Regions from separate parts of the Xenorhabdus bharatensis genome, predicted to be linked through region 1. Evidence: predicted binding sites of a transcription regulator. Region 1 holds the regulator's gene; each other region holds the start of a gene.
The links. Region 1 encodes Fur, which represses iron uptake genes when iron is present. Its sites were predicted from a motif close to ATAATAATGAGAACNACTATCAA; they were not measured.
Positions count from the first base shown of each region.

Region 2: the regulator Fur is predicted to act here: its motif matches at 2,099-2,121, upstream of exbB (tonB-system energizer ExbB).
Region 3: the regulator Fur is predicted to act here: its motif matches at 5,422-5,444, upstream of feoA (ferrous iron transporter A).
Region 4: the regulator Fur is predicted to act here: its motif matches at 3,945-3,967, upstream of AAC855_RS17100 (TonB-dependent hemoglobin/transferrin/lactoferrin family receptor).

Region 1 covers NZ_JBBMXG010000007.1:106,194-114,595, forward strand. Annotated here, with positions in the region: gene AAC855_RS08570 (hypothetical protein) at 1-105, opposite strand, end outside; gene AAC855_RS08575 (efflux RND transporter periplasmic adaptor subunit) at 715-1,821, shown strand; gene AAC855_RS08580 (efflux RND transporter permease subunit) at 1,823-4,936, shown strand; gene AAC855_RS08585 (TetR/AcrR family transcriptional regulator) at 4,982-5,572, shown strand; gene ybfE (LexA regulated protein) at 5,780-6,070, shown strand; gene fldA (flavodoxin FldA) at 6,245-6,778, shown strand; gene fur (ferric iron uptake transcriptional regulator) at 7,131-7,583, shown strand; gene AAC855_RS08605 (beta-N-acetylhexosaminidase) at 7,689-8,402, opposite strand, start outside.
Region 2 covers NZ_JBBMXG010000014.1:4,772-13,173, reverse strand. Annotated here, with positions in the region: gene AAC855_RS13865 (DedA family protein) at 1-496, opposite strand, end outside; gene metC (cystathionine beta-lyase) at 729-1,922, opposite strand; gene exbB (tonB-system energizer ExbB) at 2,341-3,387, shown strand; gene exbD (TonB system transport protein ExbD) at 3,394-3,819, shown strand; gene AAC855_RS13845 (cytidine deaminase family protein) at 3,917-4,303, opposite strand; gene AAC855_RS13840 (HPr family phosphocarrier protein) at 4,334-4,594, opposite strand; gene AAC855_RS13835 (glycoside hydrolase family 1 protein) at 4,614-6,050, opposite strand; gene AAC855_RS13830 (PTS sugar transporter subunit IIA) at 6,037-6,399, opposite strand; gene AAC855_RS13825 (PTS transporter subunit EIIC) at 6,554-7,798, opposite strand; gene AAC855_RS13820 (PTS sugar transporter subunit IIB) at 7,888-8,202, opposite strand; gene AAC855_RS13815 (BglG family transcription antiterminator) at 8,385-8,402, shown strand, end outside.
Region 3 covers NZ_JBBMXG010000012.1:101,492-109,893, forward strand. Annotated here, with positions in the region: gene AAC855_RS12985 (ATP-binding protein) at 1-298, opposite strand, end outside; gene ompR (osmolarity response regulator transcription factor OmpR) at 329-1,048, opposite strand; gene greB (transcription elongation factor GreB) at 1,226-1,711, opposite strand; gene AAC855_RS13000 (Tex family protein) at 2,045-4,393, shown strand; gene AAC855_RS13005 (pyridoxamine 5'-phosphate oxidase family protein) at 4,662-5,186, shown strand; gene feoA (ferrous iron transporter A) at 5,473-5,703, shown strand; gene feoB (Fe(2+) transporter permease subunit FeoB) at 5,774-8,086, shown strand; gene AAC855_RS13020 (FeoC-like transcriptional regulator) at 8,095-8,337, shown strand.
Region 4 covers NZ_JBBMXG010000020.1:46,411-54,812, forward strand. Annotated here, with positions in the region: gene AAC855_RS17085 (FAD:protein FMN transferase) at 1-580, shown strand, start outside; gene nqrM ((Na+)-NQR maturation NqrM) at 592-816, shown strand; gene AAC855_RS17095 (sigma-70 family RNA polymerase sigma factor) at 907-1,422, opposite strand; gene AAC855_RS17100 (TonB-dependent hemoglobin/transferrin/lactoferrin family receptor) at 1,553-3,874, opposite strand; gene AAC855_RS17105 (YtxH domain-containing protein) at 4,065-4,571, shown strand; gene AAC855_RS17110 (GNAT family N-acetyltransferase) at 4,735-5,172, shown strand; gene betA (choline dehydrogenase) at 5,248-6,939, opposite strand; gene betB (betaine-aldehyde dehydrogenase) at 6,967-8,402, opposite strand, start outside.

The DNA.
Region 1 (8,402 bases):
AAAATTATTATTTATATTATGTTCATTATTACTTTTCATGTCATAGTTTTTCATAAACTTAGTGACGGATGTAAAATTGCATTTTGATTTTTTTTTCGTAGTCATAATAATTACCTTACATATAATTTTTTGTTTTAAAAAAACCAACTTGTTATTTTTTAATAAATAATTACAAGATTAGTACCAGATTAAAATTTCCACCCATATATAAGTCATAGGTATTAACTTTAATTTTGTCAAATTATAACTTTGGTGTTTTAATAATTATTTTTTATTAAAAAATAAAAAAATTAATAAACTTTATAAGTTTAATACGTTAGAGCTGACTAACTCTTCACTTATTGATCGCCAGTGACGTTTAAACATGTCTGATGTGCTGTATTCAATGAAAACCCAATAGAGCTTCAGTTAACATTACCCGAAACCTCTTAAAAAACAGTGCCAATATTGAACGGGTTATGAAAAGTACTGGTCTCAGCCGCGAAGAACTTCTGTCCTTACAATAACCCTGCTTCTCTTTTGTTCTCTTATCTGTTTTTGGCGCTGGTAAGAGAACAAAAATGTCAATCCCATACACAAATTATAGTTAATTTCGTACAAAGCAATTCAGATTAGAATGCGGTTAAAATGTTTGCACTCATTTTTTAGATAGACTAATCTATCTAAAAATATAGGCGCTAATTTAAGCATTCTGCTCATTAGTAAGGACGATAAATGGCAAGAAATTTGTTACCCCTTCTTGGCTTTTGTTTTTCTATTCTCATTTTCAATACAAACGCCCAGACATCCACGGAACAGATGTATGTTTCAACCACGACAATCCAGTCTGTTCCCTTTGTTCCTACCGTTAATATATTAGGGTCTATTGTCGCCAAAAATGAGGTTGTCATTAGCCCTACGCTAACTCAACTTATCATTACGCATGTTTTGGTCGAAGAAGGTGATCATGTCAAACAAGGGGATGTGCTGGCTATGCTGGAAACACCCATTCAGGATGAAAAAGTCAGGCAGGCCAGCGCCAAACTCGAACAATCCCTGTCCCTGATAAAACAGAACGAAGCTGTAAACAGTCAGGCACAATCTGAACTAAAGCGTGTAAAACCGCTAATCAGTTCAGGCGTCATTTCAGCCAGTGAATTTGAAAGATATAGAATGGAAGCAAACTCCGCACTAGCCGCCCTGAATGCAGCAAAAGCTGAATATCGTCAGTTACAGGCTCTATTGCAGGAAGAAAAAAGCCAGCGGGCTAAAACGACGATCCTTGCCCCTAATAATGGAGTTATCAGCGAACGAGTAGCAACAGTGGGTATGACCACCGATACTAATTATCTATTTAAACTTATCACTGATAATCAGTACGAATTTTCTGCTGAAGCTTATATAACTGAATTAAAAAAGATCCGGGTCGGTTTCCCCACAACGATAACGCTCACCGAAGGTGAAAAAATAACGGGCAAAGTCAGGTATATTTCGCCAAAAATTAATCCTGTTACTCAGATAGGAACTATCAGGATCGCTCTTGAGAATGTTTCCGCAGATATCAGACCCGGTGATTTCGGTTATGCTTTCTTTCAGTTTAAACCTGAAAATATTAATGCCATCCCTTATAGTGCGGTTAATATTACCAACGGTAATAAAGCCAGTGTCTTTATTGTTGGTAAAAAAAATGTGGTCGAAAAGAAACAGCTTAATATAGGACGTATTTTTGGTGATTGGATAGAAATAAAATCGGGGTTATCAGCAAACGATAAAGTTGTTATTTCTGCATCTCCATTCTTACAGGAGATGGATACTGTTTCTATTAAGCCACAGGGAAAATAAAATGAAGTTTCAATTATCAGAATGGGCCATCAGAAAGCCAATTCCTACTATTGTTATTTTCCTGGCTCTGACAATTGCCGGGTTATTCTCTTTTTCCGAGTTACCCATTAATGCCAACCCCGTGATTAATTTCCCGATAGTCACGGTCACTGCCGCACAAAATGGCGCGTCTCCTTCCGAAATGGAAAATGCAGTAACCCAGCCTATCGAACGGGCAGTTTCTGGTTTACCCGGGATCCGGCATATTAATTCAACCATTACTGATGGTGTTTCTATTACTATTATTGAATTTAATCTGACCGTTGATCCCAATGTCGCCGTTAATGATATTCGGGAACAAATCACCCAAATACGGGCAGAATTACCACAAACTATAGATGAGCCTCTGATAAACCGTATTGATGTAGAAGGTGGTTCTATTCTGAATTATGCTGTTCAGTCAAAGGATAAAAGCCTGACTGAATTATCCTGGTTTGTGGATGATAAATTAAGTAAGCATTTATTAACTGTTCCCGGCGTACAAAAAGTCAGCCGCTCAGGAGGCACAAACAGAGAAATATTAGTTGAGCCTGATCCGGTAAAATTAGCTGCATTAAAAATCAGTGTTGCCGATATTAACCGCTTATTACTCCAGAGTAATGTCAATATTCCTGGCGGGAAAATGGTTATCGCCGGGCAGGGGCATGCTATCCGTATTTTAGGTGCCAAAAATCAAATTGATTATTTACGCAAATTAAAATTTCCATTAGAAAATAATAACTGGGTCACACTGGGTGACATTGCCACAATTAAAGATTCGCATTCAGAAACAAATACTATTGCACGTCTGAATGGTGAACCTGTTATTGGTTTTGCAATCTACCGTATCAAAGGTTCAAGTGATACCATCGTCGAAAAAGGGGTCACACAAGCACTAAAAAAAATTCAAAAAGAGTACCCTGATATTAATATCAAACTCGTTTCATCAAATGTGAAATACACTGTAGCCAGTTATAATGCCACGATGCAAACACTGATCGAAGGTGCCATATTAACGGTCATTGTTGTATTTTTCTTCCTTAAAAGCTGGCGGGCAACCTTAATTGCTGCAATTGCCCTGCCGTTATCTATCCTGCCCACTTTTGTTATTCTGCATTTATTTGGCTACACATTAAACAGCATCACACTATTAGCATTAACACTGGTAATCGGAATTTTAGTGGATGATGCGATAGTCGAAATCGAAAATATAGAAAAATATATCGAAAGAGGTGAAAGACCCTATATTGCCGCGATCAAAGCCTCCAATGCTATCGGGTTTGCCATCATCGCGATTACGATTACGATTGTTGCCGTTTTTCTGCCGGTCAGTTTTGTTGGCGGTTTTGTCGGCCAGTATTTTGTGCCTTTCGGCGTTACTGTTTCAGCCGCTGTTTTATCATCTCTGTTAGTGGCCAGATTGGTCACTCCCCTGATGTCTGCTTACCTGTTATTACCGAAAAAGGCGTCGGCTAAAAAAGCCTTATCGGAAAAACATAGCGAAGCAGATAAAGTCAGGACGCCGGAATGGATCAACAAATATGTGGCTATTCTCGATAAAACACTCAGATTTCGTAAAACAGCTTTGGCCTTAGCCCTTGTTTTCCTTTTGGGCTCATTAAGCCTGATTGAGCTACTACCCTCCGGTTTTTTACCCAAATCGGATATCAGTATCGCTAAAGTAGATATTGAATCGCCTCCCGGCACACAGGTAGCCAAAAGTGATGAAATTTTACAGAAGATTATTAAGCAGTTTAAAGACCGGCCAGAAATTGTAGATATCTTTTCTATTGCAGGGGTTGAAGGAACCGCCGGGGATATCAGTCAAAGTAAAAGCACTATTATTATTAATTTAGTGCCGATTAATGATCGGAAATTATCACAAAAGGAATTTGAAGAATCATTAGCACCTATTTTGAGTGCAACGCCAGATATTCGATATAACTTTGGCAGCGGTAACGGTAATAGAGATGTTTCCATTGTTTTAGCCAGCGACTACCCGGAGGTTCTTTCTCAGACAATACAGCAGTTACGTCAGGAAATGATGCAATTAAACGGCTTAAAGAATATTCAGATCCTACAGCCTTTACCCAGACGAGAAATAATTATCACCCCCAATATTGCGGAAGCCGCCAGAGCAGGAGTAACGACCGATGCGATTGGTGCTGCTATTAAAACCGCCACCATTGGTGAAATCAGCGCCAATACCGCTAAATTTAATTTACCTGACAGGCAGGTGCCGCTCCGCGTTTTATTAGCCAAAGAAGACAGGGATAATCTGGACGTGTTACGTAATATGTATGTCAGTAGTACATCAGGAATTAATGTTCCGATTAAATCTGTTGCAGATATTACCTTCAGCTCAGGGCCTGATGCCATAGAACGCATCTCCAGACAACGTAAAGCCGTGATTGAAGCAGATCTTGACGGCATAGCTATCGGCACGGCATTAGAACAGATTAATCAGTTACCCACGCTGGACAAATTACCACCACAAGTCAAAAGAATTGAGTATGGCGATGTGGAATACATGAATGAGATGTTCGACCGTTTTTTCACCACCATAATGCTCAGTATCCTGATGGTCTTGGCTATCCTGATTATTCTGTTCAAAGATTTCTTACAGCCTGTCACTATTCTGGTTGCTCTGCCGTTTGCTATCGGTGGTGCCATTATCGCTCTGCTTCTTTATAATGCCACGATTGATATGCCCGTTATCATCGGTATTTTAATGTTGATGGGCATTGTCAGTAAAAACTCCATCTTACTGGTTGAGTTTATTCTCGAAAAATCCCGCTCTGGCATGTCACGCAATGATGCCATCATTCAGGCAGGGAAAGAACGTGTCAGGCCGATCATCATGACGACAATTGCCATGATTGCCGGCATGATCCCTTTGGTTCTGACCAGTGGTGCGGATACCAATTTCCGTGCTCCCATGGCTATCGCCGTTATTGGCGGGTTACTCAGCTCAACTTTACTCAGTTTACTGTTTGTGCCCGTTATTTATAGCTATATGGATGATTTTAAAAATTATATCATTCCACGTCTCAGGAAATTGTCATCGGTAACAAAAGACGATCTTAATTATCACTGATATGAATCGTTCTGATTCTGTACCCAGCCTTTGGAGGAATATAAGGTGAAAAAACAGACCGAAAAACAGCGGGAAAAACGTAAGCATATTATTGATGCAGCTATCTCCTGTTTTATCGAAAAAGGATTTCATGCAACATCAACAGCAGAAATTTGCAAAGCGGCTGGCATGAGTCCCGGAAACCTGTTTCATTATTACCCGACCAAAAATGCCATTATTGAGGCTATTGCAGAAGAAGATAGCCATGACTACGATGAAATTCTGGCTGCCTGTTATGATGAAAATTCAGTGATCGTGACTATCGAAAAGTTGTTAGCAAAGCTGGTAGAACTCTATAACGAACCCGGTTATGCCCGGCTCAGTATCGAAATTATTGCTGAAGCAAGCCGGAACCCGGCTATTAATAAGATATTTATCGAAAATGAGAAAAAAGTCCGCGAACATTTAACCCAGCTAATCAGCACAGGCATTGAAAATGGGGAAATTGATACGCAGATTAATGCTGAACAGGCCGCTTCCTGGCTGATGATCACTGTTGATGGTTCCATCGGCAGGCAAATCATGGAACCTGATTTTGCATGGCAGCAACGTCTTGATTCTCTTACCTATATGATAAGAAAGGTTTTTATGCGATAACGCACGTATCCATGTACTGATTAAGGGAATGACCTTAATCAGTACGAATGGTTCCTTTTCCACATTATCTGTTTCACGATACTTTATTAACCACTATTGTTATACCCAATCCTGATAATCTCTCCTATCAACCAGTAGCGACACGCGCCCAGCTAAGGTATCATTGCCGGCTATATTATTGGTACACGCCCTTTATCAATTGAATTTATGGCAAAAGAACAAACTGATCGCACCACACTGGATTTGTTCGCAGATGAACGCAGGCCTGGGCGACCTAAAACAAGTCCGCTGTCCAGAGATGAACAGCTTAGGATCAATAAACGTAATCAGCTACGCCGGGATAAAGTCAAAGGACTTCGCCGGGTGGAGCTAAAACTTAATGAAGATGCTGTCGATGCACTGAATCATCTGGCAAAACAGCGTAATATCAGCCGCAGTGAATTGATTGAACAGATGTTGCTGGCTCAGTTAGCAACAGAAAATAACCTTACCAATTAACGGCTTTAATTCAACAGCGTGATACGGCGCTACCACACAAATCTGACAGACTTGTCATTGATGTTTGGTCAAAATAAAGTTTTTTCGTTTATTAAAACTGATATTTTTCTCCTGCTGATTTCAGCGTGACGTGTATAACTTAACTACACATAAAACAAGAGGTTAATCCACTTTATGGCAATAATAGGTATATTCTTCGGCAGCGACACTGGCAACACAGAGAACATTGCCAAAATGATCCAAGAAAAACTGGGCGGTGCTGATGTTGCGGAAGTCCACGATATTGCCAAAAGCAGCAAAGAAGATCTTGAAGCTTTCGATATCCTGCTGCTAGGCATTCCAACCTGGTATTACGGCGAAACTCAATGTGACTGGGATGACTTTCTCCCGACACTGGAAGAAATCAATTTTGATGGAAAATTAGTTGCCTTGTTCGGCTGCGGTGATCAGGAAGATTATGCAGAGTATTTCTGTGATGCCATGGGCACCATTCGCGATGTCATCGAACCTCGTGGTGCAATTATCGTTGGTCACTGGCCAATCGAAGGGTATCATCATGAAGAATCAAAAGGAATGGCAGACGATAAGCACTTCATTGGTCTCACCATTGATGAAGATCGCCAGCCAGAACTGACTGATGAACGTGTTGAAACTTGGGTAAAACAGATCACGGCTGAAATGAGCCTGTCAGAAATCCTTGGCGCATAAAATTGTTCTGGCGTTTTATAGATACTTTCTGGCGTCTGATAGACACAAGAAACGTCTTTTGCACAGGATAATTCCCGAATAATGTGTCATGATAGCGCGATAGGCATGGTTTTCATTTTCAATATCCATGCCTATAATCTACAACGTGAAACTAAATCATGATTCTCTCACGATACACCCATAACTTATGGATTTTGAGTCGCATCACGATGGCAAGGATACTCATCCTCTGGAACATAGCTCACTATGTGACAGAAATGAAGGGGTATAATAGCCAACAAAAAGGCGATTTGAAAAACGATGGGTATGTATTGTTAAGTTCACTAAACTCAAGCTACAGGACTGAATCCGCATGACCGACAACAATAAAGCATTGAAAAATGCTGGACTTAAAGTAACACTTCCTCGCCTGAAAATTCTGGAAGTGCTACAGGACCCAGAATGCCATCATGTCAGTGCGGAGGATCTCTACAAAAAACTGATTGATATCGGTGAAGAGATTGGCCTCGCCACTGTCTATCGCGTGTTGAACCAGTTCGATGATGCCGGCATTGTTACACGCCACAATTTTGAAGGCGGTAAATCGGTTTTCGAACTTACTCAACAACATCACCATGACCATCTAATTTGTCTCGACTGCGGTAAAGTGATTGAATTCAGCGATGAATCCATTGAAGAACGTCAGAAAGATATCGCAACACGTTATGGAATCAAGCTGTCAAATCATAGTCTATACCTGTATGGTCACTGCACTACAGGCGATTGTCGCAAAGACGGTTCGTTACATGATGTAAAAGCACGATAAGGAGTCAGCATTTACTGCTACTTCTCGTGTCTGACCCTGTCAGAGAAGCTGCTGCCGATTAGCTGACACTAATCGGCAGATTGCTTTTAATGTCCTATTTTAGGATTACTCAGAAGGTACCTCTTCCACCCGACTGAAACGCTTTTCATCAGTACTGACAGAGCGAATTTTTACATGCCCATTAACATGCGGCCGCTGTCTATCATCATAACTTTCCCATGTTTTTCCATCGTCCAATGAATACTGAATGGTCATGCCCGGCAAGGCGATATTCGCTTCTAGTGTTCCGGCTACAATTCTTGCACCGGGTATCGGCAGACGGTACGCAATATGAGCTTCATCCAGTTTAGCCATTTCGCGCTGCCCCATCAGATTGGCAAAATGCAGCCAGTCGTTATTGAGCTTATCGGTATCTACATACCGTGTAATCCCGCCTTTATATTCCCTTCCCTGCTGGTAATTCTGTTCCCACTCAGCCTGATGCCATGCCCGTTCCGCCAACGGTAATAATCGCGGATAAATCATATATTCCATCTGCTCATCAGTACGTACAGTCTCACTCCATGACTGCCCTGACAGCCCATATGCCCCCGGCCAGCGTTTACCGCTGTTTGCATTAAAATAGTCTCCGTTGATATCCACCGAAGTTTCAGCATTTTGGGGCATATTATTGGGTGCAAAACTGAATATTTTCGCTTCATCATTAAAACGGGAAGCCCAATAGTAACCCCGCTCTTTCGGATTAACCTCATAGGGCATATCCAGATAAACATAATCAGGATTGGAAATAATGACCCGATAGCCTTTATTGGCCCAATC
Region 2 (8,402 bases), on a different contig from region 1:
TGACCCATAAGAAGCCACTTAACCAATTAAAAAATTGAAAGCGTTTGCTGTTCAGACCGGAAATACCTGCGAAGGTGGGTAGAAGAGTGCGGATAAAAGCGAGGAAACGGCCGATTAGCAATGCCGCTAAGCCGTGTTTGGCAAATAAAACATTTGCCCGCTGGCGCTGCTCTGCCGGAAGGTGTGATAGCCAGTTTTTAATAATCCGGGTGTGTCCCAGCCAGCGCCCCTGTAAATACCCCAGCCAGCACCCGAGGCTGGCAGCGATCGTCAATAATATGACAGTCGGAATAAACCCCATGACACCTTTGGCAATTAAAGCGCCGGTGAGGATCAGAAGGGTGTCACCGGGTAGAAATGCGGCAGGTAATAAACCGTTTTCCAATACCAGTGTGACGAAGATAACACCATAAATAATCCAGATGACATCGGGATTGGCGAGTAGGGTAAAGTCATGCTGCCAAAGCGCTTGCACGATCCCGCTTAACGTTTCCATATTTATCCTGTAATTTCGGTACAATATCTTTATGACAATTTTTGTACAACCAGTGTCATACAATCGAATTAATCATACAAGTCCATGTGTTCCAGTGTACCGCAAAACGACCTCAGGATAGTTGATTTGATTCAGCATATACACATCATGGATTACAAGATGCATTGTGGTGGCGGGGGGAGCGGCCAGCAAAGAGGCACCTGTAAAATGAGGCGTATAAAAATAAATACCGTTAACTCAATGCAATGCGGGAGAAGCCAGCCTCCAGATCAGCGATTAAATCCTGAGGATCTTCCAGCCCGATATGCACACGAATTAACGTTCCCGTTTTTTGGGGGAAATTATAATTACGCAGGATTGCAAGTGACTCAGGGGAAATGCCCAGAATGAGTGATTCAAACCCTCCCCAGGAAAATGCCATTTTAAAATATTGCATATTATCCAGATAGTCAGAAAGCTGCTCAGAAGTCAGGCTGACATTCAGCATAAAAGAAAACAGCCCGCAGGAACCCGTAAAATCGCGTTTGAAATAGTCATGACCGGGGCAGGAAGGCAGAGCTGGATGATAAACCTCAGCGACTTCACTGCGTTGGGCGAGCCACTTAGCAATGATCAGGCTGCTTTCTTCATGCTGCTTTAAGCGGACAGCCAGAGTATGTAACCCACGATTTGCGGAATAAACGGTATCAGGATCAGCAATCTGCCCCATCAGATAAGAGTTTTCCCGTAATTGATCCCAACAGCGTCTATTGGCGACAGCCGTACCAAGCATGCCATCTGAATGGCCGATAATATATTTTGTCGCAGACTGAATAGAAATATCGACACCAAAATCCAGCGCTTTGAAAAGAACACCCGCTGCCCAAGTATTATCGATCATAATAACGATATCGGGATTAACTCGCCGGGCCGCCTGTACAATGGCAGGAATATCCTGAACCTCCATAGTGAGAGAGCCGGGGGATTCAAGAAAGATGACTTTTGTGTTTGGCTGAATGAGTGAGGCAATCTCTTCACCGAGCCGAGGATCAAAATAATCAGTGGAGATATGCATCTTTTTAAGAACGTGGTTGCAAAATTCCTGAGTCGGTTCATAAGCTGTACCGGTTAGCAGAACATGGTCACCTGTTTCTACAAATGCCAGAATACTGTTAGTAATCGCGGCAGTGCCCGAAGGATACAGAGCACAGCCCACACCCCCTTCCAGTTCAGCCATTGCTTCCTGAAAAGCAAAATGCGTCAGCGTGCCACGACGCCCGTAAAACAGCTCACCGTTAGCCCGGTTTTTTATCGCATGCCTCATATCCTCAACCGTCTTGAAAATGACGGATGAAGTACGCTGGATAATAGGATTAACCGCTCCCTGTGTGTACTTACGCTTTCTCCCGACTTCCACCAGTCTGGTTTCCAATTTTTTTTCTGACATATAGCCCTCCCCCTGACTCATCACGATTGCTTAAATAATCATTAGCAAGTTAAAAGAATAGTCCGGTTTTTTACAAAGGGATTCTGACAACTTGACAAAAATTCAAGGTGAGTGAGAACGATAAAAAAGAAAAAACGGCTGGGATAACTCCTTTTTATTACCACTTTTTTTATTAAATAGTAATGATAATTACTATCAAATCGCTCAATGTCTGATATCATTCGGAACGGACTTTTTCCCTTATGTGATGAAAAACGTGAAACCGGGCAAAAAGTAATAAAACATATACCTAATGAATTTCGAGTTTCAGCCCATAAAGAGGCGGCTTGAAAGACGACAGATATATCAGGATTAGCAAGATGAGTAGCGATTCACTGCTAAGTAACAGAATCTATAAAAAAGAGAGTAAGGCTAACTGATGCGTAATTTGACAGCTTCTATTCTATTGGCATTCGGGTTAACAGGTTCAGCATGGGCTGATACTACACCAGCTAATACCGCACCAGCTAATACTGCACCAACTACAGCGGTTACCGCACCAGAAAATCAGGCTGCCACTCAGGTAGCAGCTCCGGCAACACCGGTATCTTCCGTGGCTCCACAGGCAAGTGAAGTGAAAACAGAGACACAGCAAGGTGAAGCGCAGAAAACGGATGAAGCAGCGACGGCAGAACAGCCAACAGTCACTACAGAAGTGACTGAAATAACAGAAGCTGGTGCAGTAGAAACCGCGGTGGCGGCAGAAGCCGAAAACCTATCCAGCGGTTTTGCAACGGATCTTTCCGTTTTTGGTATGTATCAGAATGCTGATGCAGTCGTAAAAAGCGTCATGATTGGTCTGGTGATCGCCTCTATTATTACATGGGCACTCTTTTTCTCTAAAGGATCTGAACTGTTAATAGCGCGTCGCCGCTTACGTAAAGAACAACTGGCTTTAGCTGATGTTGCCAGTCTGGATGAAGCAGTAAAAATTGCCTCGGATTTCGGTAAGAACAGTATTAGCCGTCTGTTACTGAGCGAAGCACAGACTGAGCGCAGCTTATCTGCCGAAAGTACCGATAAAGACGGCACAAAAGAGCGCACTTCATTCCGTATGGAGCGTGCAGTTGCTGCAATCAGCCGTCATATGGGGCGTGGAAACGGTTATCTGGCAACTATCGGTGCAATTTCCCCGTTTGTCGGCCTGTTCGGAACCGTTTGGGGGATCATGAACAGCTTCATTGGTATTGCCCATTCACAAACCACTAACCTTGCCGTTGTTGCACCGGGTATTGCAGAAGCTCTGCTGGCAACCGCACTGGGTCTGGTTGCGGCAATTCCTGCGGTCGTTATCTATAACATTTTTGCCCGTGTTATTTCATCATACCGTGGGCAGGTTGGTGATACTGCGGCACAGGCAATTTTGTTGCTTGGTCGTGATCTTGATTTGGCTGACAGAAAAACGGATAAAGCAGAAGCAAGGTAATTAATTATGGCAATACGTCTTAATGAAGATTTGGACGATAGCGGTGAATTACACGAGATTAACGTCACACCTTTTATTGATGTCATGTTAGTGTTGCTGATCATCTTTATGGTGGCAGCACCACTGGCAACTGTTGATATCAAGGTTGATTTACCGGCATCCACAGCTAAACCACAGCCACGGCCGGAGAAACCGGTCTTTCTGACGGTAAAAGCTGATAGTCAGTTATTTGTCGGTGATCAACAGGTTGACCGTGATTCGCTCTCTTCAGTATTGGATCAAACAACACAGTCCAATAAAGAAACCACGATTTTCTTCCAAGCGGATAAAAGCGTGGATTATGAAACGTTGATGAGCGTCATGGACTCTCTGCGTAAAGCGGGCTACCTCAAAGTGGGGCTGGTCGGAATGGAAGCGGTAGAAGCGAAATAAACGCTACAAAATTAATTTTGTATGAATAATAAACCCTGCCAGAATAATAAATTCTGGCAGGGTTTTTCTATCTGGCATCAATTAAAAATAAAAATGATTACATGTTTTTCCAATCAAACGGTAATAACTCACCTAATGATAAAACCACCTCTTTGTTTACTTTCACTTCGGTATGTATATTCTCCCGATTTATCTGGCTGATAAATTCCCGACAACGACCACAAGGAGAAATAATATCGCCGGATTTATTAACCGCGATAACTTTAATTATCCGATTTTCTCCATGCTTTATCATATCGGCAATGGCACCATGTTCTGCACAAAATCCCATAGAACAGGAAGTGTCAATACTCACTCCGGTATAAATATGGCCGGATTCACACTGAATGGCCGCAGCGACGTGACCATATTTAATATATTTATTTAATTGCGTCGGAGAAATAAGCTGATGTGCAATGTTTTCCATTTCATCAAAAGAGACCATAATTTATTTCCAATAAATAAACAATAAAGTTTACTCTTTAATACTACGAATAAGATCAACAACGGATTTCGCCATTTCCTCTTCGTTTTCTCCTTCTACCCGAACAATAATTTCCATGCCATTTTTAATTCCCATCGACATAATTTTGAACATGCTTTTTAAATTAGCGACTTTATCTCCTCTGATAATTTCTACTGTGCCACTATAAGTCTTAGCTAAATTACAGAGTTGTGCCGAAGGCCGGGTATGTAGCCCCGAAGGGGCTGTGACTATTACGGAATATTCAGTCATTAGGTCACTTATTCCTATTCTATTCGTTTAATGAACCACCACGTGTCTGGATAACATTCTGATACCAGTAAAATGAATCTTTCTTATAACGAGCGAGATCTTTGAGGTCATCATCAGTACGGTTGACGTAAACAAAACCATATCGCTTTTTATAACCATTGCTGGTGGAAAGAAGATCAATAAAACTCCACGGGTTATAGGAAAGCACGACAACGCCGGAATCCATTGCCCGTTTAATCGCCTGTAGGTGCTGCTTTAAATAATCAATGCGATAACTGTCATGAATGGTGCCATCAGATTCCAGAATATCATCAGCGCCAAAACCATTTTCGGTGATCATTAATGGCTTTTGATAACGGGTATATAAATCGCGTAATAGATACTCAAGCCCAAGCGGATCAATAGACCAATCCCAGTCGGTAGTATCAAGCTGTGGGTTTTTGTGGATCTGATAGTAATCAGGCTGGATCTCATAACCGTCCATTTGCCCTTTGATACCTGTCGGATTAAAGCCATCCATGCGCCTCTGAGCACCTGCTGGTGCGGCGGCGGCTGCATGGCTGCAATAGTAATTGAGGGCCAGGAAATCAGAATATCCTTCTTTGATTAACGCCATATCCCCATCTTCGATATTAGGTGCCAGCCCCTGACTTTTCAGGTAGATCAAAGCGGATTGATTATATTCGCCTTTCAAATAAATATCGGTGAAATAGTAATTACGCAGATCATTGGCATTCTGGGCTGCCAGATTATCTTCCGGTTTGCTGGTCAGCGGATAAATAGCCGAATATCCCAGTGCCGCACCAACCTGACCTTTCGGTACCCATTGATGGACTAATTTACAGGCGATGGCGTGAGCCAGATTCATGTGATGATTTATCTGATATTTAATCTGTTCGTTATCGAGATTCTGTTCAGGGATAAAGCATTTTTTCGTCCAGAATTGTACGATAATGCTCTGTTCATTAATCGTCAGCCAGTACTTGGCTTTCCTGCCGTATTCTCTGATAACAAATTCAGCATAGTAGGCAAAATCATTGACACTTTGCCGGTCAATCCAGCCGTGGTATTTTTCCACCAAAGCCATTGGCATATCATAATGATAAAGCGTTGGAATTGGTGTAATGCCATTTTCTAATAATTCATCGATAAGATTATGGTAAAACTGCACGCCTTCATCATTGGGTTTCCCGATGCCATCAGGAAAAATACGCGACCATGCGATAGAAAAACGATAGGCTTTTAATCCCAGTTCTTTCATTAATGCAACATCTTCTTTATAGCGATGATAATGATCACTGGTAATATGAGAATCAGCTAACCCGGGTTTATTATTGAGAATATCTTGCTGTGATAATTTCTTACCATATTTTTCTGCTGCGCCTTCAACCTGATAAGCGCTGGTTGCTGCACCCCAGAGAAACGTTTCAGGAAATAGCGTGTTACTTTTCGTCATGATGATTTTTTCCTTTATTATCGTTCACACTTTTAATGTGTTTATATAAACCAATCATTTCCTCTCTCAGGAGTAACTCGCTGCGTATCGTCATTAGCGTATCCTGAGCATGAATAAATAGCAGACTCAAATTAATATCAGCGCCCTGAGTCTCTTTCTGAATAACATCAGTTTGTGTTTGGTGAGCTGATAACATCATCTTTCGTGCTTTTTCCATATATAGGCGAGCATTTTCAAAATCGCCATTACGAGCGAATTTCATTGCTTTTTCACTTTTTTCTCTGGCATTACCTGCATCGAGAATAATTTCCATAGAAATAGCAATTAAGATATTTTCCTCACTATTCATGATTTTTTTTCCTTGTAGTAGAGTTCGGCATGAATGATTTATACACTTCGTCTTTCAAGTTGCCTCTTTGTTGGCTGCGCTCGCTCACCCCGGTCACATAGTTATCTATGCTCCCGGGGATTTACTCCCTTGCCGCCGCGACGCATCTTGAAATTCATTGTGTATATGCTGCGTTGAGGCTTTCTTCTTCAATACGTTTTTTCTCGTACACTTTAAAGAAGGGATACCAAGTAACGAGGAACACGGCCATGAGCACCAAATAACAGATGATCGCCCGCCAGTCCTCAGTGATCATGACGCTGGAAAATGGAGCGGGTATTTGACCGACCTGAATCATTTTGGCAGGGATGTTCAGCCAGTCGGAGCGCATAAACACCCAGATAATGATTGGGCTGGTGATCGCATTAATCCACATCGGCAGCATGAGCAGTGGGTTGAGCACAATGGGTGTACCAAACACCAGCGGCTCATTGATATTGAAGAACGAAGGCCCGATACAGATATAACCTGTTGCCTTGAGATCTCTGGATTTTGAAAACAGCATTAAAAGATTCAGTGCGAGAGTGGCACCGGTTCCACCCATTGTGATCAACGCCGCTGTATACATGGTTTCATAAGTCACAATATTGGTCGGGGGCTGACCTGCCGCTACCAAAGTAATATTGGTGCTGATACCAAGCATAAAAATAGGCATTTGCAGACCGGTAAATGTCCAGACTGAAATCCCCATTGAGAATGCAATAGCCGGAATTAATGCCATCAGTATAAAGCCCGGCAGAGTCTGACCGAATGCAGCAATAGGTGAAAAGAGGTAAAGGAGACGGGAGAAAATATCAATTTCTAAGGTGAATACTAATAATGTTCCGACTCCGATAGAAAGCAGAATCGGAATAATGGCGTGTATCCAGCCAGTGACAAAATCAGGTAGCGTACTTTCTTTCAGAAAACCTATCTTTGTGTATAAGTGGAAAAGGTAGGAAACAAACAGACCGGTGACAATGCCCAGTAAAATTCCCGCAGGGCCGAATCGTTCAAAACTGACAATCATATTACCGTCAGAAAACTCTGGCTTAATGAACATCATATAAACACAAATGGATGTCAGGCCAGCGATCAGGGTATACCGGAAATGATGAAGCTTTTCCATCATCTGATTGGCAATCATAAACGCTGTAATTAAGCCGAGCATACCAAAGGAATATTCGGCTATTCGACCAAGATTGGGTAAAAAGGGAAGATAAGAACGAAATACATTATAAAAAAATATGAGTGAACCCGCTAAAATAAACGGGATGTTTTTTTGCATGGAACCAGAAATAGCTGCAACCCATGGTCGTTTAGTGAAATTTTGCATTGCTGGTGCAAACGAATCAGATAACCACGACATAAATGCTTTCATTTTGCATCTCTCTTTATTATTTTCTATTCCGTCAATTGGATATAAATAAAAAACCCCGGTGCTGTAAATAATAAGGTTAATGATTCAATTTATTTGTTTAGTGTCTCTATAGCTAATTCCAGTAATGCTTCGCCATCCAGTTTGCCATAGATATTTTGTGGTACAACAATGACGGGAATATTATAAATATCAGCATGTTTCTGGAACTCTTCTTTTTGGGCAGCGTAATGAGGGCCAAGAAACAAAATGTCTATCACTGAAAAATACTCAGCAACTTCGCTTTCACTTCTGGCTTCAACAGTAATGGATAACTCTTTTTTTCTGGCAGCATTTCTGGTTTTTGTGGCCAGCATTCCACTAGAAATACCCGCTCCACAACACAGCATAATAAAAATGTTTTTCATATAAACTCCTCATTATTTTGTCGATAATTGATTTTTGTTTTCGGATATATAAACTACTATCTTCAATTTTGGTTTGATATTCAATTATCTGTTTTCACTTCAGGAGGGCAATTTTCTATTTTTTTAATTGATTTAATTTGTAAGTTTGAGGTGTTACTTGTTCATTTAATAGGGGGGTTATAATGCTAAGGCCTAAGCAG
Region 3 (8,402 bases), on a different contig from region 1:
ATTCAGGTAATGGTGCGATGATTTTTCCTTTTCCGATCCTGATGATTGCCTGTTGTATGGCTGCCAAAGGGCGCCTTTGTGCCCGAAAGTAAAGCCAGCACATTGCGGCAACAAATAATACTGACAATAGTGTGCTGAACAGGATATACGGGAATACGGTGATAAATGAGATGCCTTCCCACCTTGCCAGCATGGTGGCAGGCAGATAACTGATCATCAGGCTGCTCAACGGCATCGCCAGTGCCCAGACCAGAGCACGGGAAAATCTATTATGCAGTGAGAGCCTGAACTTTTTCATAACGTACTTCCACTTATCCCTTATTACGATTTATGCTTTATTACCGTCAGGGACGAAAACATATCCCAACCCCCAAACGGTCTGGATATAGCGGGGATGTGCCGGATCTTCTTCAAGCAAACGGCGCAGACGGGAAACCTGCACATCAATAGAGCGTTCCGTTGCACCGTATTCCCTGCCCCGGGCCAGACTCATCAGCTTATCCCGCGATAACGGTTCACGGGGATGAGACACCAATGCTTTCAGTACAGAGAATTCACCACTGGTCAGAGGCAATTGTTCATCTTTATGGAACATTTCTCGCGTCCCGAGATCCAGTTTAAATTTACCAAACGTCACGACTGCGTTATCCGGTGTCAATGCGCCGGCTAATTCATTAGAGTGCCTGCGCAACACTGCGCGGATGCGTGCCAATAATTCCCGTGGATTAAAGGGCTTTGCCAGATAATCATCTGCTCCGATTTCCAGACCGACAATCCGGTCAACTTCTTCTCCTTTCGCAGATATCATGATGACAGGAATCGGGTTACTCTGACTCCTTAATCTGCGGCAGATAGAAAGCCCATCTTCTCCCGGCAACATTAAATCCAGTACAATCAATTGAATAGATTCTCTGGTCAATAAGCGGTCCATCTGCTCTGCATTTGCAACACAACGAACTTGAAAACCCTGCTCCGATAAGTAGCGTTCCAGCAATACGCGCAAACGCATATCATCATCAACAACAAGGATTTTATAACTCTCTTGCATGTTTCAGCTCCCAAGATGCTCCATGCCCGCAATATCCATTATTCTTACAGAAAATCCATGCTTTAAAACAACACTAACGCCATGTATTTTAAGAATATTCACATTATTGGCAATAATTGCTTATGTTTCTGTTTTTCATCCCTGTTTTCCTGAATCCCTGATTTACACCTACGGCTTTTATATTTCCGGTGGCTGATAACTGATTGCCAACACCCAGTAAACCGCCAGACCATTCGGCGTCATTACCGTGACTTCATCATCAACCCGCTTACCAAGCAGTGCTCTTGCCACCGGCGAATCAATGGAAATCCATTTTTTGGCCGGATCAAACTCATCCGGCCCCACGAGGCGGAAAATATATTCTTCGGCTTTTTCGTTTTCGACTTTAACCCATGCCCCAAAAAAAACTTTTCCTTCCTGTCGCGGGTCAGGGTCTACAATTTGCAAGACATCCAGTCTCTTAGATAAAAAACGTACGCGGCGGTCAATTTCCCTTAACCTTTTTTTACCATAAATATATTCTGCGTTTTCTGAACGATCCCCTAATGCAGCCGCATCAGAGACAGCCTGAGTCACTTGTGGGCGCTCAGTTTTCCAGAGGTACTTCAGTTCCTGATCAAGCGCCTGCCAGCCTTCTCGGGTAATATAGTTACTTTTGCCCATGAAAAACTCACTTGAGAAAATATGATTAATGGCGCAGTACTATATCTTAACCGGGCAGATATTCGATGAGTTCCATCGCAACATGACAGAAATATTATGCTATACCTGCCAGATTACGAGTTGTATCACAGCAGGAAATAATCAATCACTACGGTGGTTCAGTGCTCGCAACAAAACAGACAACCGAAAGATAAAAGGCATATACTGGAAATTATTGCGCTCTGTACGTATATAATGGAGTCAAGTTTGAACCCTGCCAGCATCCCGTTAAGGATGAATCTGGCACTGCCTGCTGATATCCGCAGGCACAGAGAAAGTTGAAGAAAATAGACTATGAATGAATCTTTAAGTCGAATTATTGCCGGTGAGCTACAGGCTCAACCCCAACAAGTTCTGGCTGCTATGACTTTACTTGATGAAGGAAACACCGTTCCCTTTGTTGCCCGTTACCGTAAAGAAGCAACCGGAGGTCTTGATGACACCCAGCTTCGCCAGCTTGAAAGCCGTCTTGGTTATCTGCGCGAACTGTCAGACCGCCGCCAGACTATCCTGAAATCTATTGAAGAACAGGGTAAACTGACGAATGAACTGGCTGAAGCCATTAATACCACGCTCAGCAAAACCGAACTGGAAGACCTCTACCTTCCTTATAAACCTAAACGCCGTACCCGTGGGCAAATTGCGATTGAAGCCGGGCTGGAGCCACTGGCAGATCTGTTGTGGCAAGACCCGCAGCAGGAGCCGGAATCCGCCGCTGCGGCTTATGTTAATGCTGACAACGGTGTTGCGGATACCAAGGCTGCCTTGGATGGCGCTCGCTATATATTGATGGAGCGTTTTTCTGAAGATGCGTCTCTGTTGGTGAAAGTTCGTGAGTACCTGTGGAAAAATGCCCACCTGACTGCCAAAGTCGTTGAAGGTAAAGAGGAAGAAGGCGCTAAATTCAGCGATTACTTCGATCATCATGAAGCTATCTCTTCTGTCCCCTCGCACCGCGCTCTTGCGATGTTCCGCGGACGCAATGAAGGCATCCTGCAACTGTCCCTGAATGCCGATCCCCAGTTTGAAGAAGCCCCTAAAGAGAGCTACTGCGAGCAGATTATCACTGACCACCTGAACCTGCGTCTGAACAGCGCACCGGCTGATAGCTGGCGCAAGGCTGTCGTGAGCTGGACATGGCGGATCAAAGTGCTGCTGCATATGGAAACAGAGTTAATGGGGACGCTGCGCGAAAAAGCAGAGAACGAAGCGATCAACGTCTTCGCCCGTAACCTGAATGATCTGATGATGGCAGCGCCTGCGGGTATGCGTTCCACAATGGGTCTGGACCCGGGTCTGAGAACAGGTGTAAAAGTTGCTGTCGTGGACTCAACCGGTAAATTACTGGCGACAGATACCATCTACCCACACACAGGCCAGGAAAATAAAGCAGCCGCCGCGGTTGCAGCGCTGTGCACCAGACATAATGTTGAGCTGGTCGCTATTGGGAATGGCACGGCATCCCGTGAAACAGAACGCTTCTTTGCCAATGTTCAGAAACAGTATCCTGCTGTGACCGCACAGAAAGTGATTGTCAGTGAAGCAGGTGCATCTGTTTACTCAGCCTCAGAACTGGCTGCTCAGGAATTCCCTGATCTGGACGTTTCACTGCGTGGCGCGGTTTCCATTGCCCGTCGTCTTCAGGACCCACTGGCGGAATTGGTGAAAATCGAGCCAAAATCCATTGGTGTTGGTCAGTATCAGCATGATGTCAGCCAGACTCAGCTTGCCAAAAAACTGGATACGGTGGTTGAGGACTGTGTAAACAGCGTCGGTGTTGATCTGAATACTGCCTCTGTTTCTCTGCTGACCCGTGTTGCAGGCCTGACCCGCTCTGTCGCCCAGAATATCGTCACTTGGCGGGATGAAAACGGTCGTTTCAACAACCGTGAAGAACTGCTGAAAGTTCGCCGCCTCGGGCCGAAAGCGTTCCTGCAATGTGCGGGCTTCTTGCGCATTAATCAGGGTGATAACCCGCTGGATGCTTCTACCGTCCACCCTGAATCCTACCCGATAGTTGAAAAAATTCTGTCTACAACAGAACAGACTTTACCGGAATTGATGGGTAACCCAGCGGCTTTACGTGATTTGAAGGCTCAGGATTTTACCACGGAAAAATTCGGTATCCCGACGATTACCGACATTCTGAAAGAACTGGAAAAACCGGGTCGCGACCCTCGCCCTGAATTCAAGACCGCCACGTTTGCCGACGGTGTGGAGACAATGAATGACCTGCGTGCAGGTATGATTCTGGAAGGCACTGTCACCAATGTCACCAACTTCGGTGCATTTGTTGATATCGGCGTCCATCAGGATGGGCTGGTACATATTTCCTCCCTTTCCGACCGGTTCGTGGAAGATCCACACACGGTAGTGAAAGCGGGCGATATCGTGAAAGTGAAGGTAATGGATGTTGACCTGAACCGCAAACGTATTGCTCTGACAATGCGCCTTGATGAGCAACCGGGAGAAGCTCCAGCACGCCGTAATAACGTTCAGGGAAATAACCGTCAGGAACGTAATGGCAATGAACGTAACCGAAATGGCAAAGGCCGCCAGAATTTCCGTTCATCCGGTTCCGCACAATTAACTAACAGTGCCATGAGTGATGCTCTGGCAGCCGCTTTTGGTAAAAAACGTTAATATTCTGCGGTAGTTCACTTTCAGAACTGGCTTAATTAAGCCAGTTCTGTCAGGCATAAAATACCTTAATAAATTAATACTATTTTCTATCATCACACGGCAATTTATTGCCAGTCTAAAGAATCTGAACACGAGAAATACCAGCCTGTCTTCATTAAGACTTCATATAACCTACCAAACAATTCAATAACCATTATTAATGATTACGATAAATTGTTTAAATAATTATAAATACAAATAATAAACTCAAATTGTTAAGGAATAATTTATGAATAAATATATCCAAAGCAGTTTTGACTTACTCAGCAATATAAGATTCTTCGGTCTTTCTACTTATGACCCGGACACAAAATCAACCTGGTCATCCACACTCTTTTATATTCCTAAATATAATCCATTAAGTTTAATCTGGTATTCAAAACAGGATACCCGACATTCTCAAGGAGTCAGTATCAACCCTCAGGTCAGCGGTACGATATACAGCAGCATCACCATGCCTGATTCCTCACTGGTACTTGCTGGCTCTCAGTTTACCGGCCATGCCCATCAGGTTCCCGACAGTAAACTACAGGAAACATACGATTACTTTTTCCTGCAAACTCATCCGGATGAAGATATCAGAAAGCAAAAATCGCCCCCGATTTCTGATTTTCATGGCGATGCAATACGCCGTTTCTATGAATTCAACGTTGAAGCATGGTGGGTGTATGACTTAACACTCTGGAGTGAACATCAGGATGATGCCCGAATCTCAATATCATTAAATGATCTACTTTATCCACCGAAAAATTAATAGAAAAATATATAACAACAAGTTCCATTTCTTATTGGAGCTTGTTGTTCATTTCCCTCAGATATTCTTTACATAACTTTAATTTTTAATTAAATCACCATTAAATTGATTAATATCAATTTATTCCGTCCTTATTCAGTGATAAATAGATGATATTGGTATTGCATATTATTATCATTAGCGCTTTAATCCAAAATAACTAATATACTTTTTCCTTGTGAATTTCGCTTTATTGAGGATAATCATTCTCATAATCACTGTCTTTTAAGTTTTCACGGAGTGTTATATGTCACTGACTCCAAATCAAAGCTATAAAATTCTGGGGTTTTTGCCACAGATAAATCGCGCATACAGACAAAAATTATTGTCTCTGGGGATGTTACCCGGTTCTACTTTTCAGGTTATCCGGGTTGCACCTCTGGGAGACCCCATTCAAATAGAAGCACGCAGAGTCAACCTTATTCTCCGTAAAAAAGACTTAGCACTCCTCACATTAGCAGTACATCCAACGGAATGAAGTTCAGATGCCGTACAGTCCAGAAACTGAATGCAATGATGCCCCCTATTCCTGATCAGTAAAAAGTATGATGAAACAATTAACTATAGGTTTAATCGGTAACCCTAATTCTGGGAAAACCACTTTATTCAACCAACTTACAGGCTCCCGACAACGGGTCGGTAATTGGTCTGGCGTCACGGTTGAACGCAAAACCGGGCATTTTTCCACTCCAAACCATCAAATAGACCTTGTGGATCTTCCCGGCACCTATTCTCTCACAACCATTTCCGAACAAACCTCAATTGACGAGCAGATTGCCTGTCACTATATACTGAGCAGCGAAGCCGATATGTTCATCAATGTCGTTGACGCTTCGAATCTGGAACGTAATCTCTACCTTTCACTACAGCTCATTGAGCTTGGGATTCCCTGCATTGTTGCCCTGAATATGCTGGATATCGCCAAAAGCCAGCATATCAGCATAGATATTGCAGCGCTGGAGCAGCATCTTGGTTGCCCGGTCATTCCGCTCGTCTCTACCCGCTCGACAGGGATAGATACGCTTAAAAAGGCCATTGACCACTACCACCAGCCTGTACGCCCTGTATTAGTTCAATACCCTGATACTTTATTGCAGGAAGCCAACAACCTCGCCGACCTGATCAACAAAAACTTTAATCTGCAACAGCGCCGCTGGCTCAGCTTACAAATACTGGAAGGGGATATATACAGCTTTGAGCGTTCAGAACTGACGCAGGCACAATTAGACGAAAGTCAACTTCGCCTGCAACAGAAACAGATTGAAGAACCTGAGCTTATCATTGCAGATGCCCGCTATCAGGCAATCAATAAATTGTGTCTGGCAGTCACGGATGTTGACTCAGCAATACCCAATAAACTGACTCAGGCAATAGATAAAGTTATTCTCAATCGCTGGCTGGGCGTGCCTGTCTTCCTGTTTGTCATGTATCTCATGTTCGTACTGGCGATTAATATCGGCGGGGCTTTACAACCCATTTTTGATGGTGCTTCCTCTGCCATTTTCATTGATGGTATGCAGTGGCTCGGCTATACCCTCCACTTTCCCGGCTGGCTGACCATTTTCCTTGCACAAGGGATCGGGGGCGGTATCAATACCATGCTGCCATTGGTTCCGCAGATCGGCATGATGTACCTGTTTCTCTCTTTTCTTGAAGACTCCGGCTATATGGCCAGAGCGGCATTTGTGATGGACAGGCTGATGCAATCTCTGGGATTACCGGGTAAATCCTTCGTGCCACTGATTGTCGGCTTCGGCTGTAATGTACCTTCTGTGATGGGTTCCAGAACACTGGATGCGCCGCGTGAAAGGCTGATTACCATCATGATGGCACCGTTTATGTCCTGTGGCGCACGTCTGGCTATTTTTGCCGTTTTTGCTGCCGCATTCTTTAATAAACAGGGTGCCAGTATTGTCTTTTCTCTGTATATCCTCGGTATTGTCGTTGCCATCCTGACCGGCCTGCTACTCAAATACACCATTATGCGTGGTGAGGCATCCCCCTTTGTCATGGAGCTGCCGGTCTATCATGTTCCTCATGCCAAAACGCTATTAATCCAGACATGGCAACGCCTGAAAGGGTTTGTGATCCGGGCGGGTAAAGTCATTGTCGCAGCCAGTATGTTTATCGGTGCTCTCAATAGCTTTTCTTTCTCCGGTAAGACCGTAGACAATATCAATGAATCAGCGCTGGCCTCGGTCAGTAAAGTCATTACACCGATCCTTCATCCTATTGGCGTACACTCTGATAACTGGCAGGCGACCGTCGGGCTTATTACCGGAGCGATGGCAAAAGAGGTGGTTGTCGGTACGCTGAATACACTTTATACCGCAGAGAACATCACTAAACAGCCATTCAATCTGGATGAGTTTAATCTACTGGATGAACTGAAAGGCTCAGTAACAGAAACTTGGGACAGCCTGAAAGAGACATTCACCCTGAGTGCGCTGTCCAACCCGATTGAAGCCAGCAAAGGCGACGGTAACATGGACAGTAGTTCTATGGGAGTGATGAGTGCCAAATTTGGTTCTCCTGTTGCGGCCTACAGCTATTTGATCTTTGTTCTGCTGTATGTGCCCTGTGTTTCTGTGATGGGGGCCATTGCCCGGGAAACCAGCCGTGGTTGGATGACATTCTCAATTTTATGGGGATTAAACGTCGCCTATTCTCTGGCTGTACTGTTTTATCAGGCTGCCACCTTTTCCGCGCATCCACAAAGCAGCCTGCTTACTATTCTGGCGGTCATTTTGTTCAACGTCGCTGTTTTTGTCGGATTGCGTCGTGCACGCAGCAGAATCACAATCACCTTCAATAGCACCAGAGACCGGAGCTGCGATTGTTCCGGCAGTAGCTGCCACTAGGAGTCGCCATGATTAGTCTGCTGCAAATCCGCGATACGGTCGCCCTTCATGGGCGCACCGATGCCAGATCACTGAGCCATCAGTTTTCAGCACCACTGCCCATCGTAGAAGCCATGCTCAATCAATTGGTGACGATGGGTAAACTGGAGGAAGTAGATCTTTCCTCCTGCCTGAGTGGTGGCTGTAAACAGTGCCCGGAAACTCAGAGATGTGCTGTTAAAGCATATCAACTGGCGATGAGAACATGCTGATTACATTTTCTTAATTCAGCAATAAACTGCCTTCCTCTCTTCTAAACAGCTTTCAGCGACTTGCC
Region 4 (8,402 bases), on a different contig from region 1:
TGTTGAAGGTAATAATCTGATTAAATCCATTCCTGAGTTGTATGTTGATCTTTCTTCCATTGCCAAAGGCTATGGCGTTGATGTCGTGGCAGAATATCTGGCTTCTCAGAATATCGGTAATTACATGGTTGATATTGGTGGTGAAGTCCGCACATCCGGTAATAATGGAAAAGGGACACCTTGGCGGATTGCAATTGAAAAACCCTCCGATAGCGGCATGACGCAAAGTGCTCAGGAAATTATTGCGCCGGGGAATATGGCTGTAGCAACATCAGGTGATTATCGTAACTATTTTGAACAGAATGGCGTACGTTATTCTCACACGATTAACCCTAAAACAGGCCGACCTATTGCACACAATCTGGTTTCAATCACGGTTATTGCTCCGAGCTGTATGAGTGCCGATGGTTTTTCTACCGGAATAGATGTACTGGGACCGGAAAAGGGAATGGAAATGGCTGAGAAGCTGAACATTCCGGTCTTTATGATTGTCAAAACTAAAGATGGTTTTGAAGAGCGTTATAGCCCGGCTTTTAAGCGCTATTTACAACAGAAAGACGATTTACAACAGAAGAAATAAGAGGGAAGGTTATGGAAGTCTTTATCGCAGCCTTTATCTTTTTCCTGCTGGCCTTTGCGGGAATGGCGTTAGGTTATATTTTTAAACGCAAAAGCATTCAGGGGAGTTGCGGCGGTTTGGGAAGCATTGGTGTTGAGAAAGTTTGTGATTGCCCTGAACCCTGTGATGCCCGTAAAAAGCGCGAAGCAAGAGAAGCTGCTCGCCTTGCTCAGTTAGAGAAAAACCGCATTCTTTGATGTACTTTCGTTTTTCAAATTAATTGAGAAATGGAATTTGAAGTAATTTGAAATAGCCCGCTGCCAGAAAAAGCAGCGGGTTTTATTTTTTTATAGTGTATTAAGAGGGTGACACCGTTTATGAGCCTGCTGTAAGTAACTTTTTACCGAACTCATGGAGATCCCAAGATCTTTTGCTACTTCTTTATAGTGCATCCCTTGCAACTGAGTCAGCAGAAATGCCTGCCTGACTTTTATTGGTAGCTTATCAAGCGTGCTGTCTATCCTTTCTAATTGCTCCAGCAGTACAAGCTGGTGTTCTGTTGGATAGGAGGTGTTTTTCGGCACGGTACTGATATAGTCCAAATAATTCTCTTCGAGCTTTTTCCGGCGGTAATAATTAGCGATAGTTCTGCGGGCGATGGTAATTAAAAACGCTTTGGGATAACGGATCTCAGCCATATCCGGATATTGCATCAATTTGATAAAAACATCATGGGTGAGATCTTCTGCATGGTTGAGACTGGCACAGTTCTGTTTGATCCAGCTCAACAGCCATTCGTGATATTCGTTATAAAGCTGACGGGCTAGTTCATTGTGTCCGAATGTGCTTTTTTGCACAGCCATGTGATATTGCCTGAATGAATAAATTTGATAATGATTATTATTTTTATTTATTGATGGAAGTCAATAGCAGATTGTATTAATAACCCTCTTAAAAATTAAGAGGGTATATTGCATGAGGGTTTAATACTAGTCAGAACTGCTGTGAAATACTGAGTTTATAGTTGCGGCCAATACCTGCACCAGCTTCTCCTAAGTACGAGCGGTAATCACGGTTGAACAGATTATCGACAGTAATGCGCGCTTCAAAACCTTGTATGAAATGTGGCTGCCAGCTGGCAAACAAGCCGTGTAGGGCATAACCTGCGGTTTTTGCCAGTGACCACTCTTTCGCTTTTGGATCGCCATCTGCAGGTGAACGGTCTTGTTTGCGGATGAAGTCGCCTTTCCAGCCCATCTTCATTTGTAAGAGTGGTATTTTAAACCCGAGCGTAGAGCGCAATGAAGTTGGAGGTATTTGATCCCACCATGTTTTATGTCCTATCCATGGGTCGCGCGGTGAAGTATCGCGCTGTCCACGCATAGTGGAGTAAGATAATTTACCAAACAGGGTCTGGCTATCGTAGAAAGTTTCTATTTCTAGTCCTTCTATGGTATAGCCGGGTAGATTGCGATGATTCGCTAATGGCTTTCCACATGTATCACGTAAACCATTTTTGCCGTGTTCTTCACAATAAATTCCACGTCTTTTGAAAATTTCATCTTTTCCCCGATTACGGAATAGCGTAGTACGGATTTGTAAGCTGTCATTCTCAAGCATCAGATTATCGTAATCAAGTATGGCCCCAAGTCGTATCCCGGTCATTTTTTCAGTATCTAGGTTGCGGCTGGAACCAGGGACGCTGGAGTCATTTGATTGAACTTCATACTGCTCATCTACTAGTGGTGCTCTCCATGTGTGGCTGATATCTGCAAACAGTGAGAGATTCTGATTGGTTTTCCACATTAAGCCCAGATGAGGTGTCCAGCCAGCATAAGTGACACTGCTGTAGTCATGGTTGGCTTCAGGGGATTTATTGTTAAAACGTGGAGCCTTATTCTCTTCGCCTGTATTTTTCACATGATCGTAGCGCACCCCCGGTGTCACTGTGATGTCCCCCAGTTTCAGAGAGTCTTGCATATACAGGCTGTAGGTATGCTGAGTACCTGCTGGCATATAGTACGGCTGATAATAGCCGTAATTATATTCAGCATTTTCTTGTATATTTTTACTTTTGCTTTTATTGAACATTAACACGTTGCGTTGATTTTTATGCCATTTGGCTCCAATCATTAGCTCATGTTCAATATTTCCGGTTGAGAATATGCTTTTATTATTGATATCAGAGAGAATATCTGTGTAATCAACCCAGCTTTTCTGTCCCATAGAAGAGGCATAATTACCGGAGACATCTGCCGGACGGCGATCATTTTGTTTAGTCTTCGAATAGGTGTTAGTTAGCGTCAGATTCAGCCAAAGGTTTTCTTCCGGTGCAATATTCCATTTGACGCTATAATTTTGATCTGTCTGATCACGAAAGACCAGTTTTCTTTGCCATGCACCATCCCAGCCATATTTTTCTACTTCCCATTCTGACGGAACATTCATTTTATCCCGCTTCGCCGCCCATGGTTTCCAACCATCCGACTCGGTACGCATAGCCGATAAACTAATAGTATTTGAATCATTAGGATAGAAATTGGTTTTCAATAAATAGGAAGTTTGGTTGTTTTGTGAAAACTCAAAACGTGTCCCATCGGGGCGCTTGATATTATGGCCATCACGTTTACTGAAATACAGCAAGCCATCCGCGTAGCCATACGGATCTCTGCCATATAAAGCAGCACTATTGATCCATTGTCTGTCATTGGTATGGAAGCTTTGCTTAATAAAACCACCCCAATCCTCATCAGGGCGCAATAAATCGCTGGCATCTTTGGTTACAACTTTAATCGAGCCACCAAATCCACCATTGCCGTTCAATATATTGTGTGGCCCTTTATCCACATCAATGCGTTTGATTAACTCCGGCTCAATGAAGATAGATCCCTGACGATATTTCTCAAATCCTTTTGGGGCATCATCCAGTGTCACTTTGACATCTTCTTGCTCCCCCATTCCCCAGATATTTAATGTCTGTCCTCCGGGGCGTACTGAACCGGACATCGAAACGCCGGGGAGCTGCCCGAGCAGCTCAGCAATATTATCCGCCTGAGTACGGTCAATATCTTCCTTTTTGAGCGCTGAACTACCCGCACTGGTACTGTTACGAGTGCTTCCCACAACAGAAAGTGTTGATAACTGCATCACCTCATTTTTCTTTTCTGGCTTTTGGTCAGAAGGATTTTCAGTCGCCGAAACTGAGCCGGAAAATGCGGTTCCCAGCACCAGAGTGCCAGAAAATGTTCCGTTTAAAATTTTTCGGATAAAAGTTGCGATTGGGCGTTTTCCTAAATTTTGACTATTATTTGCCATAAATTTCCCGAAATATGTCTGTATGAAATATTGCATTGCTATAAGTCACCTAAGAGAGCAAATCGGGCAGATAAAAATGAGAATTATTTTTATCGGCAAGGTTTACGACAAAGAGCTTATGGATGTTATGGCATAGAAAGCCAGTACACTCATTTGCAAGGTTATTTCCGTAAGTGCAAGGGGTTAGTCAATGAAAAAGATTCTTAGTGCTCTGTTTCTGGTTGGAATTGTGGCATTCATTGCGGGCTGTGATGATGCAGCTAAAAAAGCGGAAGATTCAACTAAACCGGTTGAAGATAGTGCAACACAAATGAAGACGGATTCAGAGCAACACAACTTGGATACAAAGGAAAAGCCACAGGGAACGCAAGACGATGCTAATCATGAAGACCAGAAAGCGGTAGATAATTCGAAGGACGTCCAGAGTAGCACGGGGAGTTCGACTGAGAAAATCATAAGTCAACTGCCATCCAAAACGGAAGATTTAAAGAATGACATCACGAAATCTGTTAATGACGCAGCTGATCAGCTGAAAAATAAAACAGGGGAAATACAGCAGCAGGCGACGGATAAAATTAATCAGCTTACAGATGATGCAAAATCGAAATCGAAAGAAATAAAGTCCGAGACAGATAAAAAAACGGATGATTTAATTAATAAACTTAAGGGTGATGAGGGTAAGAAAGAAGAAGGTTAATGCCTTTCTTCTTTCGGATTGCTTCTTGGAATCCATTGAATATAGTTTGTTAGTTGAGATCAGAAAGGGCACTCCGGCAAAGAGTGCTCTTGTTTTTTAACATTTTCGCCACTATTTTTACTATTCCATTCTTCTGTTCGTCATTATTTTTTAGGATATAACAATGAAAATAAAACACAGTTTAGGAAGACAAGACCCTGAATTAATTCAGCATGCTTTCAATGTCCGCAAGTACGTTTTCACGGATGAGCAAGGGTTTGCTGATGAAATTGATATTGATGAATATGATGATGTTGCCCTGCATGTTGTGGTATTTGATGCTGAAAATCCTATAGCCGTTTTAAGAGCCGTTCCACAGCACAACAATATACTCAAAGTGGGGCGTGTTGCTGTTTTGAAAGACTATCGGGGTCAGGGAATTGGCCGTCTGGTAATGGAATATATTGAGAGTTATGCCCGCAAAAATGGGGTGGCAACGATGAGTTTATCCTCACAATGTCATGCTCAGCCATTTTATGAAAGCCTTGGTTATCAAACCAAAGGTGAAATTTACATGGAAGACGGAGCAGAGCATATTTTTATGGAATTAGATTTGTTGTAACCAGCATATGTAATACAGGGAAGTAGCGAATAAATAACTACTTTCCTGTATTAATAATCGATCTTTCAATAAGCATTAATTTGTCGATGAACGGCTTAGTTCTGACTTTCGGGCGGGAGCACCATTAGCGACATAGTATTTTGCCTGACTGCGGGGCAGAGGCGTATTTCCCCGAATGTTATCCGCAATTTTCTCTGCCATCATAATCGTTGTGGCGTTCAGATTACCGGTAATGATTTCCGGCATAATAGAAGCGTCAATGACCCGTAAATTCTCAACGCCATGTACACGCCCCTGACCATCAACCACCGCCATCTCATCAAGCCCCATTTTGCAGCTACAGGATGGATGAAAAGCGGTTTCAGCACGTTCACGAATAAAAGCATCCAGTTGATCATCTGTCTGAATATCAACACCGGGGCTTATTTCCCGACCACAATAGGGGGCGAGAGCAGGTTGTGCCATAATTTCCCGCGTGATGCGGATAGCATCGCGGAACTCTTGCCAGTCCTGTTCGGTAGACATGTAGTTAAACAGAATACTGGGATGCTGGCGTGGATCACGGGATTTGATTTTTACGTGACCGCGACTTGGGGAACGCATCGAGCCAACATGAGCCTGAAAACCATGCTCGTTGACTGCGTTGCTGCCGTTGTAGTTAATGGCTACCGGAAGAAAATGAAACTGAATATTGGGCCAGTCAAATTTTTCACTGGTACGGATAAAGCCACCGGCTTCAAACTGATTGCTGGCACCCACTCCTGTCCCCTTAAATAACCATTCTGCGCCAATCATGGGCTGGTTGTACCATTTGAGAGAAGGGTAAAGAGAAACAGGTTTGAGGCACTCATATTGCAGATACATCTCAAGATGATCCTGAAGATTTTGCCCGACTCCCGGCAGAATATGTACCGCAGGAATTGATAGTTCTTGCAGAACGTCCTCAGGGCCAATCCCTGAACGTTGTAAAATCTGTGGAGAAGCTATTGCGCCGGCACAAAGTAACACTTCTTTTTGGGCGGTGGCCTGCGTTAATGCGGAATTATTACCCTGATAGAAAGTCACTCCAACTGCGGTTTTATCTTTAAATGTGATCGTATCCGTTAAGGCGTGGGTGATAATGGTCAGGTTAGCCCTCTGTCTGGCCTGATCCAGATAACCGCGGGCAGTGCTGGCACGACGGCCTTTGGGAGTAACAGTGCGATCCATTGGGCCAAAGCCTTCCTGCTGGTAACCGTTCAGATCATCAGTAGCCGGATAACCCGCCTGAATACCCGCTTTCACCATTGCATGGAAAAGCTCATTATTGCCGGCTTTTGGCGTTGTCACGCTGACGGGGCCATCTGCGCCATGATAATCGTTCTGACCGATATCCCGTGATTCCGCTTTGCGGAAATAAGGCAGGCAATCAAGGTACGACCAGTCTTCCAGACCCGGCTGTTTTGCCCAGTGGTCAAAATCCAGCGCGTTGCCACGGATATAACACATGCCGTTGATCAGTGATGAGCCTCCTAACCCTTTGCCTCGCCCGCATTCCATACGGCGGTTATTCATATAGGGTTCAGGATCGGTTTCATACGCCCAGTTATAACGGGTTCCCTGCAAGGGATATGCCAGCGCCGCCGGCATTTGAGTGCGAAAGTCAAATCGATAATCAGGTCCGCCGGCTTCCAGCAGCAGGACAGTGATATTCGGATCTTCCGTTAAACGAGTTGCAAGCACATTACCCGCTGAACCAGCACCGATAATAATGTAGTCAAATACCATTGTTATCTCCTCTGTTTCAGTCATTATTTAAAATAGTGATTCAAAATCACCCAGTTCAACCTGCACAGATTTAGTCTGTGTGTAATGTTGCAGTGTGACTAATCCGTTTTCACGACCGACACCGGAATGTTTATAGCCGCCGACAGGCATCACAGCCGGAGATTCCCCCCAAGTGTTGATCCAGCAAATCCCTGCTTCCAGCTGGTGGATTACTCGATGGGCACGGGAGAGATCGTTTGTCACCACTCCGGCGGCGAGGCCGTAATCCGTGTTGTTAGCACGGGCAATGACTTCATCTTCTGTTTCATAGGCCAGAATAGACATCACCGGGCCGAAAATTTCTTCCCGTGCAATAAGCATGTCATCTGTGCAGTTTGTGAAGACGGTTGGTGCAACAAATGCCCCTTTCGACAGTTCACCGTCCATCAGGCGTTGACCACCATACAGCAACCGAGCGCCCGCATTTTTTCCGCTCTCTATATAGCGCAGAACTGATTCCATATGGGGGAAACTCACCAGAGGGCCGAAATTGGTATTCAGATCGAGAGGGGAACCCACGCGGATCCGTTTAACGCGCTCCATTATTTTATTTTCAAAATCAGGAAGCAGTGCTTTCGGGATAAAAACACGTGTGCCGTTAGTACAGACCTGACCAGAGCTGAAATAGTTAGCCATCATGGCAATATCGGCAGCCCGATCCAGATTGGCATCATCAAAAATAATCAGCGGAGATTTTCCACCCAGTTCCATTGTCACTTCTTTCAGTGTTGAACCGGATGCATTGGCCATCACTTTTTTACCGGTAGTAATTCCGCCGGTAAAAGACATTTTGGCAATTTTCGGATGGACAGCCAGATAATGGCCCGCTTCATGTCCCATACCTGTCAGTACGTTAAATACACCATCCGGCAGACCCGCTTCGGTATAAATTTCAGCAAGTTTCAGGGCGGTGAGGGATGTCACTTCACTGGGTTTGAAAATCATGGCATTACCGGCTGCCAGAGCGGGCGCTGATTTCCACAGTGCAATCTGGATTGGGTAGTTCCATGCCCCGATACCTGCCACGATACCCAGCGGTTCTCGCCGTGTATAAACAAAAGAGGATTCACGCAATGGAATTTGCTGGCCTTCGAGTGCCGGGATCAGGCCCGCATAATATTCCAGAACATCGGCACCGGTAACGATATCAACCTGTTGGGTTTCAGAGAGGGGTTTACCGGTATCCAGCGTTTCCAGTTCAGCCAGTTCATTATTGCGTTCACGCAGAATATCAACGGCTTTCAGCAAGATCCGGGAGCGTTCTGTCGCCGTCATTGCCGCCCAGATTTTCTGCCCTTTTTGCGCGCTCTCCACTGCCCGTTGAACATCCTGTTCAGTCGCAGACTGTAATTGTGCAATGATTTCACCATTAGCCGGATTGACAGCATCAAAAATATTTTTATCAGGATGGGTACTGTCAACAT